3 regions of the Methylophaga sp. UBA678 genome follow, and region 1 is predicted to be linked to each of the others. Evidence: riboswitches for the same ligand, from Rfam matches in the RefSeq annotation. Region 1 holds a riboswitch; each other region holds the start of a gene.
The links. Region 1 has a riboswitch for cyclic di-GMP ahead of B3014_RS07680 (hypothetical protein). Riboswitches for the same ligand answer to the same signal wherever they lie in the genome.
Positions count from the first base shown of each region.

Region 1 (4,325 bases):
CATCAATCCAACAGGGTCAACTAATGCCACTCAGACCACCTCAGTAGATACAGGAAGCACGGTGTTAGGTAGTGGTACCGTCACTAACGGTGACGAGCCGTGGAGTTCAACTTACGATGTGACTACAACAGAAGATACCTCTACCATTATTGAGTGGTCATTTAATCCTGTAGCTGCGCTGACAGAAGCCACCATTTCTTTTGATAATGGGGTTGATCCAGTTCAGTTGTTTGATATTTCAGGTGATTTCAGGTTTACAGGTTTGATTTACGCAGGCACAGTTGCCTCTGTTAATTTGCTGAATGGTAATCGAAACGTCTTTAAATATGACGTATCATTGCAATCAGTTTCTGAAGTCCCTGTTCCTGCAGCATTTTTTCTTTTAGCCCCAGCTCTGTTAGGGTTCCTTGGTCTACGTAGAAAAAACGTGCTCTAGCTAGGGAAATTTAAACTTTTCTGAGACACTTCAATTATCTGACAAGATATTGAGTATTGTGAAAAAGCCGTGGTACAAAAAAGACCACGGCTTTTTTTATTGCTGAACTTTATTTTGCCTTACGGCGCAAGCCGATAAATCCTAATAGAGCAGGAGCAAACATCAATAATGCACCAGGTACGGGAACTGCAGATGGTACATCAACTTCTTCAATTCCAGCATAAAGCACACTCTGTTGGCTGTAGTTATAAAAACCAAAAGAACCATTACTGAATGCACCAGTAATACTTAACTCTTTTATACCATTGACAAAAACTTCAACTAAAGAGGATGTAAAGGTAATATCAAAGTCATATGTTGTATTATCCAGCCAACCTGTATCGCCCAAGTTAGTTGCACGGGCTAATTCGGTCACATTTTTGCTTGGATCATGAGCCCATGCACCAGAGTTATCACCTAATACGCCGCTGACCTGTGAGATGGCCAGGCCTTTTTGACCAGCACCGTAATAGGTTTGATCTCCTTGTTTCCAGTCGATGAGTAAATAATCAGCAGATGAGTTGGTTAGATCGTTATTGTTATAACCCAAGACAAACCCGATATAATCATCGTCAGCAGTCGTCTTTACTGTTATCTGACCTGATAATGCCGTGCCCTGGCTATTTTTATTGTTGTGAAAGACGGTTGGAGTACCGTTGATTCCTTGTTGAACAGCATTATTACCCGACTGTAATACCCAGTTACCGTTACCATTTGCCTTCCATGAAGACAAATCAACGGGCTGAGGTGCAGCCATAGCTGTTGTGGATATTGCTCCAAGAATGAAGCCACCCAAGAGAAGGTTTTGTAACGTTTTTTTCATGCCATTTTCCTTATTCGCAAAGTGAAAATGCAACTCAGCCATCTCATTTTTATCAGTAGAATTGAGACCTGTAGCTTTCCGTGCTTGGCTCACACCAAGGTTGGCTTTGAAATTGAGCGCTGGGTTTTACCAGCAAGGAAATTCTAACCCAACCAGACGCGATAGAAAATAACGTGTTTTGTATTTTCTTTACAAAAGTTAACTTTTGTAAAGTGACATGCGTTCGCTGCTATCTAGCGATAACGCAATGAAGCTGATAGTGCAACTCCATATTCCCGGTGTATAGAAAGTCTCATTGTTAATTCTTGCAATAATTCACAACCAGTTCACAGTTTTTTTGTGATCATTATCACGCGATCAAGCAAATGCTGTGCGTTACATCCCAGATTTAACTAACTGGTGTGGTTCTGAAATTCAGTGATTTGTACCATCGAGTCATCTGAAATAGTTCAGATGGTCACATCATTAGTTATTTGTGATGTGTTTTTTATAAAGCCAAACTCGTCGTGAGGCGGGGTCGGAAAGCCACGGATCTCTAATGTAATTGGAGATGGCCGGGTTGCATTGCTTCATAGATTAAATAGGAATTTATTATGAAAAAAGCGATGCTATTTGCTGTAGCTCTTTTGTTTTCGGTTGGTGTTAATGCCGCTACGTTAAATTTGACTGGAATTGGTTCATCAGGTGCTTCTCAAAGCGTTGATGTAAACAACAACAGTACAGTTTTAGCAGGTGGTACTGTAGGTGAATCAAGCAGTTGGTCTTCAGGCTTCGATTTAACCTCAGACACTGATACTGCAGTAAAGGTTGAATGGTCATTTAACCCATTTACTGCTCTTGATAGTGCAGTACTTGTATTCAGTGAAATCACAGGTCCATCAGGTGGTTACACTGGTAGTACACAGTACTTCAACATCACTGGCGACTTTAGCTTTACAGCATTTTTAACTGCTGGTGTGTACTACGCTGTTGATATTATCGACGCTACATCTAGTATTTTGAAATATGATGTATCAGTATCTGCAGTACCTGTACCAGCTGCATTATTTTTATTCGCACCAGCCTTATTAGGATTATTGGGCATGCGTAGAAAAACTGCAGTAGCAGCATAAAACTTGAAATCAAAAATCAAGTTAACAATTGTTAGTTAGATTGAAAGGGGAACTTCGGTTCCCCTTTTTTATGTCTAATAAAGATGCTCTTTTCTAAAACAAATCCATTTGCTTTGATGGTTTGTGAAATAAGTCGGTTCGTAGAACCAATGAAGATTGGTTTATGGGGTATTTTTTGACCGCTACGTTGAATCGTTTTTTGATCATATCCGCATAGAACCCCTGACCTTCAAGTCTAAAACCAAACCGTGGGTCATTGGTTTTGCCATTCCTGGAATCTTTTATGCGATTCATGACATGTTCAGCCTTATCTGGGTAATGACTGTGTAACCAATCATTGAAGAGGGGGCTGACTTCTCTTGGTAATCTCACAAAAATATATTCAATATTTCTAGCGCCTGCTTTTGCAGAAGCATCAATAATCGCTTCTAACTCTGTATCTGTAAGAACGGGAATGACAGGGGCAATTAAAACAGAAACAGGGATACCACTATTTTTTAGTGTGCTAATCGATTGCAGGCGTCTTTGTGCACTGCTGGCTCTTGGCTCAAGTTTTCTGGCAAGTGTTTTATCCAAGGTCGTGATAGACAATTGCACATGTACCAGTTGTTTTTCTGCAAGTTGTTTAAGTATGTCGATATCACGTTCTATCATAGATGACTTTGTGACAATATTAACTGGATGGCTAAATTCGAGCATCACCTTGAGTATCTGTCGTGTGATTTTATGATCACGTTCTATTGGCTGATAAGGATCAGTGTTAGCGCCAAGAGATAGTATTGAGCACTGGTAATTCTTTGCCATTAACTCATGCCGAAGTAAGTCAGCAGCGTTGGGTTTTACCGTGAGTTTTGTTTCAAAATCCAGGCCTGGAGACAATCCCAGATAAGCGTGGGTAGGTCTGGCGTAACAATAAATGCAGCCATGCTCACAGCCACGGTAAGGGTTAATCGTTTGCTGAAATGGTAGATCAGGTGATTGGTTTCGACTGATAATTTTACGAGGTGTTTCTTCACTTACCTCTGTCGAAAGAGGACTGACTTCACTATGAAACCAGCCATCATCAACCTCAGTGCGTTGAAACTCATTAAAACGACCATCGATGTTATTTACTGAGCCACGGCCCTTGTGTCGTTTATTGTGTTCTGACATTAATCAGATAAGTAATACTCTATGGTAGAAACAACGCGTACCTTTTTTATTTGTGGATTATTGTTGTCGCGTGAACTGATGCTGAATTGGCCTTGGCGCGCCTTACGAATTTTACCCAAGGTGCTGTCTGAGTCTTGAGCGAATTTTTCTGCCACTTCACGGGCTTTACGTGTCGCTTCTTCAATCATCTGAGGCTTAATTGAATTAAGACGTGTAAATAAATACTCTGGTTGAGCCGCGTAATTATTGCCAGTTAACACAATGCCTTGCTTGCCAAGTTCAGAGAGTTGCCCCATCACTTCTCTGACGGTGTCAATGGCCTCTGAATATACAGTGACGGTCTGTACAGCCGTATATCGAAATTCAGCACGTTGATTGCCACCATATTGCTGTGCAGATTTGTCGGTGATGGCTGGCGCGCTGATGGTGACATCATCACGTTTTATACCTTGTTGGGTCAGAAACGAAATAATGGTGTTGGTATTGCTATCAACATCATTGTATAAGCCTTGTAAATTATTACTTGCCAGAGTGAACTGGATTGGCCAGATGACGATATCTGCAGTGAACTCTTGTTCAGCTAGCCCTTTTACTGTAACTGTTCGTTCGTATTCTTTATATTCGATTGCAGCATTAGATAGAAACCAACCCAGGGTACTAAGACCGAGAAATAAAGCGACACCAAGAATCAGACTACTGGTTTTATTGACCGATGACATAAGTCTCTCCTATAGCAAACGCATGAATGTCCCAGCAGTGTAAA
Region 1 is NZ_DBNG01000012.1:190,344-194,668, forward strand. Features, by position in the region: gene B3014_RS07670 (hypothetical protein) at 1-436, shown strand, start outside; gene B3014_RS07675 (PEP-CTERM sorting domain-containing protein) at 546-1,298, opposite strand; cyclic di-GMP riboswitch class I at 1,324-1,413, opposite strand; cyclic di-GMP riboswitch class I at 1,783-1,865, shown strand; gene B3014_RS07680 (hypothetical protein) at 1,892-2,410, shown strand; gene B3014_RS07685 (PA0069 family radical SAM protein) at 2,504-3,562, opposite strand; gene B3014_RS07690 (SIMPL domain-containing protein) at 3,562-4,281, opposite strand.

Region 2 (4,325 bases), on a different contig from region 1:
TTTTATTGCTGAGATTGGTGACAAAACACAGGTGGCAACCATTGCTTTAGCGGCAAATTATCAAGATATTGTCATGGTAACGCTGGGAACCACCATCGGGATGCTACTGGCAAATATACCCGTCGTTTATGCTGGCGAAGCGATGTTGAAGATTATCCCTCTCAAAGTGGCAAGGTGGGTAGCCAGTTTGGTGTTTATGATTATCGGCTTAAGTATCATGCCGTGGTAAAAGCCTGAGATCGTATCAGCGAAATAGAGAGCCACATTAATGAATGTGGCTCTGATCATTGAGCTGTAATTAGCGAAGATTTGAGAAGTTTTCTACCACTTCAACCACTCTCTGAGCACCACTTCTAATCTGACTTATCGTATTCCCAGCATTGTTAGCTAGCTCTACACCAGACTCTACGCCGGACATACTACCTGACATGCTTTTAATCACTGAATCACTCTTGGATTGAATTTTATTAATCATTGTTGCGATTTCAGCTGTCGACTGAGATGTTCTTGTAGCCAGTGAACGAACTTCATCTGCAACAACAGCAAATCCACGTCCACTGTCACCAGCTCTGGCTGCTTCAATGGCGGCATTCAGAGCAAGTAAATTTGTTTGTTCAGTGATATCACTGATCGTTTTGACGATAAATGATATTTGAGCTGTTTCAACACCTAATTGCTCCAATTCTGTTGAGGAGTGACTGAACTGTTGTTTCAGTTGCTCAAGCTTATCTATGGTTTTGAAAATAATTTCTTCACCTGTGGATGACAGTTTCTCTGTTTCCTGCGAAACCGTATAAGCCGTGTTAGCTGCAGCTTTTTCTTGCTCAGAACGCCGAACTTTTTCCGTAATGTCAGTTGCAAACTTTATGACACGGTACGGCTTGCCATTACTGTCAAAGATGGAGTTGTAGGTCGCTTCAAGCCACACCTCTGATTGGTATTTGGTTATCCGTTTAAAGTTATCAGCAACAAAACGACCCTCATTTAAGCTTTCCCAGAATTTCGTGTATTCGGCGCTTTTGACATAGTCTGATTCGCAAAAAATCTTATGGTGTTGTCCTTTCACTTCATCAAGTGTATATCCCATAAGATTAAGAAAATTCTGATTCGCATGGGTGATGCGGCCTTTCATGTCAAACTCAATGATAGCCATTGACCGATCGATTGCGGACAGCAAACTATCATTACTACGAGCATGCTCTACACGCGCGGTGACATCATTCGCTATCTTAAAAATTTTAACGACGCGATCCTCACTGTCTTTTATTGGGAAATAATTCGCTTCCAGCCAAATATCATGACCATTTTTATGCTTGCGTAATACTTCTCCAGAAAAAGATTCACCATTGTTGAGATGTTTCCAAAAGTCTCTATATCTGGAAGATTCAACTTCGGATTTATCACATAGAAGTTGATGGTGCTGTCCTATCAACTCTGCTGAGGAATAACCTGTCACGCGTGAGAAATTATCGTTCACTTTGGTTATTACTCCCTCAGGAGTAAATTCAATGAATGCCAATGAAGATTGCATAGCTGTGAACATTTCTAGCAATGGCTGTAACTGTTTTTCCAATGCTGCGTTTTGATCTGCTAATTGTTTTGACTTACCAAACATGATGATATCTCTTGTGTGTTGTTCGCAATGTTGTTGCAAACATCATATGTCGGCGGTGATGAAGAAAAGATGAATTCGTTACTCGATAAATATGAGCTGCATCACCTTTCTAAGGAATCAAATAAGTAAAAAGGGAAAATTTGCGAATGAGTCAAAATAATGGGGTGACATTGAAAAAATGCTAGATGCTTCATGGTAGAAAAAGATACAGATAGAGGTGAAGCATATTCGGCGCGCTTGAGCAGGTTATTTCAGCAGCTATTGATACCGTATGAGTAGCGCTGCTGAGATAGTTCTGTGTTATGTGCAAAGTCTCAAATATTGATATGCCGAGCCAATGAGCCCATTGCTTAATAAACTTGTATCTTCATCTACTTTTTGGATGAGTCTGAGGACGCTATCTGCGATGCTTTGATGGATTCGATTTTAATAGTGTTTCTGTTTATCTAATTCACTCCTAGAGCACGCGTAACAGTGCCCACATAGTAGCAACAGTCAAGATAGCACTAACTTTGACTGGCTTACTACGCTCAGTAATCCCTTTGAACAAAATCATACTTTTGGACGATATCTTTATTAATTCCAGTTCAGTAATCTGTGAATAACAGATTTTTATGAATATTCATCTGTTTTGAGTTACCCGAAGCTAACTTCATTTATTAAATTTATTCAATACATTAACGCCAAACCTGATGTGAGTCAGGGACGGAAAACCGACAGCTGTACATTATTGGTATCAGGGCTGGGCTGCATAACATGGACATTTCTTATGAAAAAAATAGTGTGGATACTATTCAGTCTGCTTTTATTGACGCTATCACATAGCACATGGGCTGCGACTGTCGTTAAAGCTGAGTTTGTTGCTGGATGGCCAGAGTATGATGGTGGAGAGTTTCAGTTTTCTGGAAATTTTGTAGGTGAAGATCTGAATAATGACGGTCTCTTGTCTTTCGGAGAGTTTTCCGTATTTAATTGGCGCTCAACATACGAGTCTTTCACCATAGCAGACTTGTTTGATACAGGTGATATCATGATTAGTACGCAAGAATGGTTGAATAATGGCATAAGTTGGATTGGGGCCTCCGACTTGGCTTACATCACATGGGATGACAGAGGGCAATCAATAAATACTATTCTTAAGGGTGAATATCGCTTTACCTCTTTTGAGGTGTCGGCGGTGCCATTGCCACCAGCAGCCTTGCTATTTGCTCCTGCGCTACTTGGTTTCATGGGCTTACGTCGCAAAGTAAAGCTCGCTGTTTAACGAGGTAATATTATTTGGAATAATAAAGCCACCATCACATGGTGGCTTTATTGTTTATTTAGTGTTTGATAGTCGTTTTGGTGGCTATTGCTCAACAAAAAAAGCATTTAGTCTACGAGCTTCAGGCTTAGCTGCTGTGCTAATGTTTAACTATTGTCGTAATGGCTTGTCTGAATAGAGCGCCCCTCTCTTATAAGTCTCTTTCATAGCACCGCCTATCATGATACTTAGCTTATACAGAGTGATTTTATCAATCATTTCCACCTATTCGAAGCCGATGCTCAGTGTCAATGCTGTTACAAATATAAAGATGACAACAGCTTTGACAGGGTTATTAATCTCATTAATCTTTTTGAATAGGCGTTTAATCGCTTTTCGCCCGAACTTACGTTTCATACTCACTTTGAAGTCATATAGATAAAACGGGACTTTATAGGTGAAAGTAAAGTTTTTACTTTTTCGCATACCGCTCAGGTAAATCTCCACAAATCTGTCCCTGCCTTCCGGATGCAGCTTGTATGTAATTCGCGTTAAGTCTGATAGACGTTTAGGCATGCTAACTGGGTGGTTGTAGAAGCGTGCTCTATTGATATCAATTAATGTGAACGTCAAGCCAGGCTTTCTTTTCTTAACGAGTATATTGCCGCCAGCTAAGTCACGGAAAAATACACCTCGAGCATGCATTTGTTGAAGAAATTCTGACAATGCACGATAGATTGTTTCCTCCGCTACTCCCTGATAACTGTTTGCTCCTTCACGAAGCGCATTGAACATGTCCCGAATATTGAAATCATGATCAACTTTTTCACAAATAAACACATTTTCCAACATGCTTTTGTCACCACTTTTTTCAAAGTAAGCAATAGCTCGTGCCGTTGATATATTTCTACGCGATAATTCAGCTGCTGCATTCCAACTTCTACGGGCTTTACTTGGTTTGAAACGATCAACGATAAGCTTTTGAACTGCTACCTTAAGTGGTTTCTTTGCTACAACTTCTTCGTCATTAACGCCGGGAACTCTCCAAATGATATTTCGGGCTTTCCTGAAGGTATTTTCTTTTGTATAAGCGGGAAGTAAATCGGGGTGAAGTTGTTTAACTATCGCCTCAGCATGCATGTCATCCTGAGCGCAGAGCATACCAACCCAGCCATTTTCATTGATGGGGAAGTATTGCCCATAACCTGTGTGAGCGAACAGAGAAGTTGTCGTTAAATTGTGGTCTGCAGAAAGTGTCATTTCATCAACGCCTTCCCAGAGGAGGAACATCGGTGACTCGTTAACGAAATGTGCTGAGGATCCTAAATCATGACCATCACGATTTTTAAACTCAGCTTTTTGCAAGTCTGACTCATCATAAAGGTTAGCCAGATCACAAGCTTTACCGTTAATGGTCCATGCGATGTGCACCACGGAGTCGTCTTTTTTAAAGGCATGTATTTCAAT
Region 2 is NZ_DBNG01000019.1:31,392-35,716, forward strand. Features, by position in the region: gene B3014_RS10470 (TMEM165/GDT1 family protein) at 1-229, shown strand, start outside; gene B3014_RS10475 (methyl-accepting chemotaxis protein) at 299-1,615, opposite strand; cyclic di-GMP riboswitch class I at 2,288-2,370, shown strand; gene B3014_RS10480 (hypothetical protein) at 2,385-2,879, shown strand; gene B3014_RS10485 (lipopolysaccharide kinase InaA family protein) at 3,144-4,325, opposite strand, start outside.
Region 2: it holds a riboswitch for cyclic di-GMP, as region 1 does, so the genes downstream of both, B3014_RS10480 (hypothetical protein) here and B3014_RS07680 (hypothetical protein) in region 1, are expected to answer to the same signal.

Region 3 (4,325 bases), on a different contig from region 1:
TTTCAAAAAAACATCGCACCTATAAAGCACACCTAAAGCCCCATACCATGGGGCTTTCTGTTTTTTTCAGAAATGTCTAGTCTCTAATTAGTGTATATCGGCTTGCAGCCTAACTTTGTAACATCCTTGTATATATCCCAATACTGCGCTTTTTATAAGGACTTTGAACATGTCGGCCTGCTCATCAATGGCTTTACGCCCGTTATCTGCTGTTATCTTATTGGCCTTGTCATCCACAAGTTTTGGAGCCAGTTTTACGATTCAGGATGGTGAGACGGTCACAACCCAGCAAACCCTCAACGACAATGAAACCGGCACTATTGAAACAGGTGGCGAATTGAGCACTTCGGGCGTCACCGCTATTGATGCCCCCGGGGATAATGCCAATATCGAAAGTAATGGCTCTATCACAACCAGTGGCGATAATGCATACGGCATTTACTCACGCGGCAACAATGCCACCATCAGCAACAACGGGAACATCATTGGCAGCGGTAAAAATGCAGTTCGCATTTTGTCAACTGGCGATTACGCCACCATCAACAACAGTGGCAACATCTCCACCAGCGGAGCTGGCTCATACGGCATTTTGTCAGAAGGCAACAACACTACCAACAATAGCGGTAGCATTTCAACAACAGGTGAAAACGCTGATGGCATTTACTCAAATGGCACTGACGCCGCCATCAACAATAGCGGCAGTATTTCAACAACAGGTGAAAACGCTGATGGCATTAGGTCTACGGGCGACAATGCGACCATCAACAATAGCGGCAGTATTTCAACAACAGGTGAAAAATCTGATGGCATTTACTCAAATGGCACTGACGCCGCCATCAACAATAGCGGCAGTATTTCAACAACAGGTGAAAACGCTGATGGCATTAGGTCTACAGGAGACAATGCGACCATCAACAACAGCGGCCTGATTTCTGCCACCGGCCCGGATAGCTTAGCTATTTCCGGCGACCTTTCTTCGGATCGCAATACCACTGTCAACCTGCTATCTGGCTCACAAATTATTGGCGGGATTGATTTAGGCCAAAATGGCAGCGATAACGACACCGTCAATATCTACAGCGGCAGCGCCTCTGCCAATTTGTCTATTTTGAATACCGAGAATATCAATCTATTCACGCCGGGCGTGGTGGTGGGTGACACTGCCCGCGCTCAAGTGATCACGCTCGACCCGACAGGTGAATCCACCCGCGGGGTGGCGTTAGCCGGCATGACCTCATCCATCCACAATGTGATTGGGCAGCGTATGGCGCAGACCACACCACTGAAACAGGTACAGCTAGCGTCGCTTGAGTTATCTCCCGGTATGTATTTTGAAGAGCATAAACCGGTGGCTTGGGCGCAAGTCTTTGGTGGCAGGTTTGACCGTGATGCCGAAGGTGGCGCGATTGCTTATGACCATCACCATGTCGGCGTGAACTTCGGTTATGAGTGGGATATAAGTGGTCACCGTTCAGGCTTGATGGGTGGTGTTGTGCGAAGTAAGACAGATACCCAGACCGCGTCGTTTGAAACAGAAGCAGATAATTATTACATCGGCGTTTATGCCAACCGTAAAACCCATGGTCTTAATATCACAGGCTCACTGATTGCCGGTTACGGCGACCATGAAAATGACAGGCTTGTTGTCGATAACCTGAATGGTTTTGAAACAGCCAAGTCTGATTTTGATAGCTGGTTTATCAGCCCCGGCATCACTCTTGGTTCAGCCTTTAGCGTTAATGACCGTCTTGAGCTGCGCCCTTCTGTCAGTGTGAATTACAGCATGGCCTGGCTGGATGGTTACCGTGAATCGGGCACCACCAATTCTAATCTGAGTGTAGATGACCGCAAAGCCAAGGCATTAACTGCAAGAGCACAATTAGCGGCTGCTTATCAGTTTGATGAGGCTAGTGAATTTGAATTCCGAGTAGGCCTGAACTCACGTCATACCGATGATGACGATACCAAAGTCAGCATCGCCGGTAGTCAGTTCAAGTTTGCGACTGCCGGTGATGAAAGTGTCACAGGCGGGTTTGCCGGTGCCACATTACGCGTAGCGGATAACAACAACCTTAGCTTGGTGGCCGATATTGAGTATGGCGGTGACCGTGATGAAAATTATGCCGCCGGCAGTGTTAGTCTGGAATATGTGTTTTAACTTAACCATATATTTTCAATAAAAAAGCCCCAAAATGTTGGGGCTTTTTCATATCAACGCGCTATCCAGCTGAGCTACGAAGACATCGGGCTGGTATTATAACGGCGATTAGCCTTAAGCACGAAAACTGAATATTGTTTGCTTTTAATTCCCACCGAATCTGCAACGAAGTGTGAGCAATACAAATAAAAAAAGCCGCCAAAGAGTGACGGCTTTAATTTTAAATGCTGTGGAATGAGCTAAACAGCTGGCTTGGTTCTACGACGCAAGCCCATAAATCCTAGTAGTGCAGGTGCAAACATAAAAGCGGCGGCAGGGATTGGAACTTCAGACACGCTATTATAAGACATGTCCATGTAACGTACTCCAGCTGGGTCGTTATTGTCTCTAAAAGTAAGTCCTGCAAAAGCACCCAAGCCGGAGATAGAGTATTTGTAATACCCTTCCAGCATGCTGATTAGGACTGTGTTGATTAAACTACCATTATTTGAAAATAGATCTACAGTAACGTTGGATCCTGCAACAGAGCCTCCCATCACCCATGAAAAACTGTCGGCATTAAAATCAAACAATATCGACAATGGGCCCTGAAAACTTGAGGGTGTAAGCAGTGAATTGCCAGAATCACAACCAGGGCAACCTGGACTCCAGAATGCAACACTCATTGTTCCACTTGGTGTGAGTGACAATGGCCCTGTAGGGGAACCTGAAATTCCTGCCCCAGATGCAGTCTGACCTGTGAAAGTTTGTGAAAAACTTGCCCCATCAGCATCAATTAGAGTGGAAGAGGCAGCCCCACTCAAATCAATATCTACGGGAGCGGCAAAGGTAGGTAAAGAAAAAAATGAGAATATTATTGTAGCGATCATCTTATTCATCGGTGAACTCCTTAAAGGTATGCAACCCAGCCCTGATACCTGTCCTTATAAGCACAGCTGTGGTTTTCCGTCCCAGGCTCACGCCAAGTTTGGCATAATAAGAGAATGATTTAATCACTCAATCATTCTCACACTAGATCTTCATTAAAACTATTGTACTTCGGTACTAATTAATAAATTTTTGATATTAATTATCAGAGCTAATAATGGATTCTCCGCCCTATTTTTCTCATTGTAGACAGATAAATATTCAATGCTCTATCCAGCTGAGCTATCGGGGGGCAATGGTCGGGCATTATAACAGTGATAAGTTTGAAGCTCGAAAACCGTATGTTGTTTAGTTGCTAATCTGCAACGAAGTGTGAGCAATGCAAATAAAAAGCTGCCGTATTATCTCGGCTTTAATATTTAAACCTTGTTTATCAATTAGCTTCTTGTTAGTTAAGCTAGCTAAGCCCATGAAGCCAGGTCATGCAGCATAAGATAGCAAGGTAACAGTTGGTAGTATGCGTTCCACAACTGGTAGCGTGAGTCTGTAATATGTGTTTTTAGTCAACCCAAAATTAAAGCTGTTGACAATAAAATATAAAAAATTTGCCAATCTGCCACAACTATTTAGTCAACCTTAACCCTGCATAACGAAATCAACCTGTTCGTCTAAGTTATTATGAATTCAATCAGTTAGTGTAGTTGAGCATTTAGCATAGCTTAACGTCATCCTCATTCATCATAGTTATCACTCATCCATCTGGTGTAACATTCCTGTCGCATTTATAACAAGATTGAGCGAAAATGACTGGCTTACCGAGAAAAAGCGAAGCGGCAAACATACCTTCTATGGTGGATGGAAGGTTCTTATTAAAAACAATTAAGCACACTTTAAAAGGCGGTCTTTTGCTTCGCAAAGGTCACATCCCTCAAGCGGGTCATGTCGTGCCTGAAAACTTTCTTGGCGTTGGTGTCGCTGCATCTGATGATGCTCGCGTCGATGATTACATCATCAATCATCTACACGAACTTAATATCAAGTCAGTGCGTATTGATCTCAGTTACGGTGATGTGACTGGTAATGCAGGTAGATTACTCAGAAAACTCATCGCTGAAGATTTTGATGTGCTTCTTCATCTCGTTCAACCATTTGATCAAGCGCATCAGATGGAGACCAAGGACGCACAGGACACATGGCAACAATTTCTTATAGAAGTCTGTGAGCATTTTGGTTCAGATGTATCAGCAATAGAGATCGGTACGACGATCAATCGTAGAAGATGGGCTGGCTACAGTAAGCC
Region 3 is NZ_DBNG01000019.1:36,357-40,681, reverse strand. Features, by position in the region: gene B3014_RS10495 (autotransporter outer membrane beta-barrel domain-containing protein) at 170-2,158, shown strand; gene B3014_RS10490 (hypothetical protein) at 2,398-3,036, opposite strand; cyclic di-GMP riboswitch class I at 3,054-3,140, opposite strand; gene B3014_RS10485 (lipopolysaccharide kinase InaA family protein) at 3,829-4,325, shown strand, end outside.
Region 3: it holds a riboswitch for cyclic di-GMP, as region 1 does, so the genes downstream of both, B3014_RS10490 (hypothetical protein) here and B3014_RS07680 (hypothetical protein) in region 1, are expected to answer to the same signal.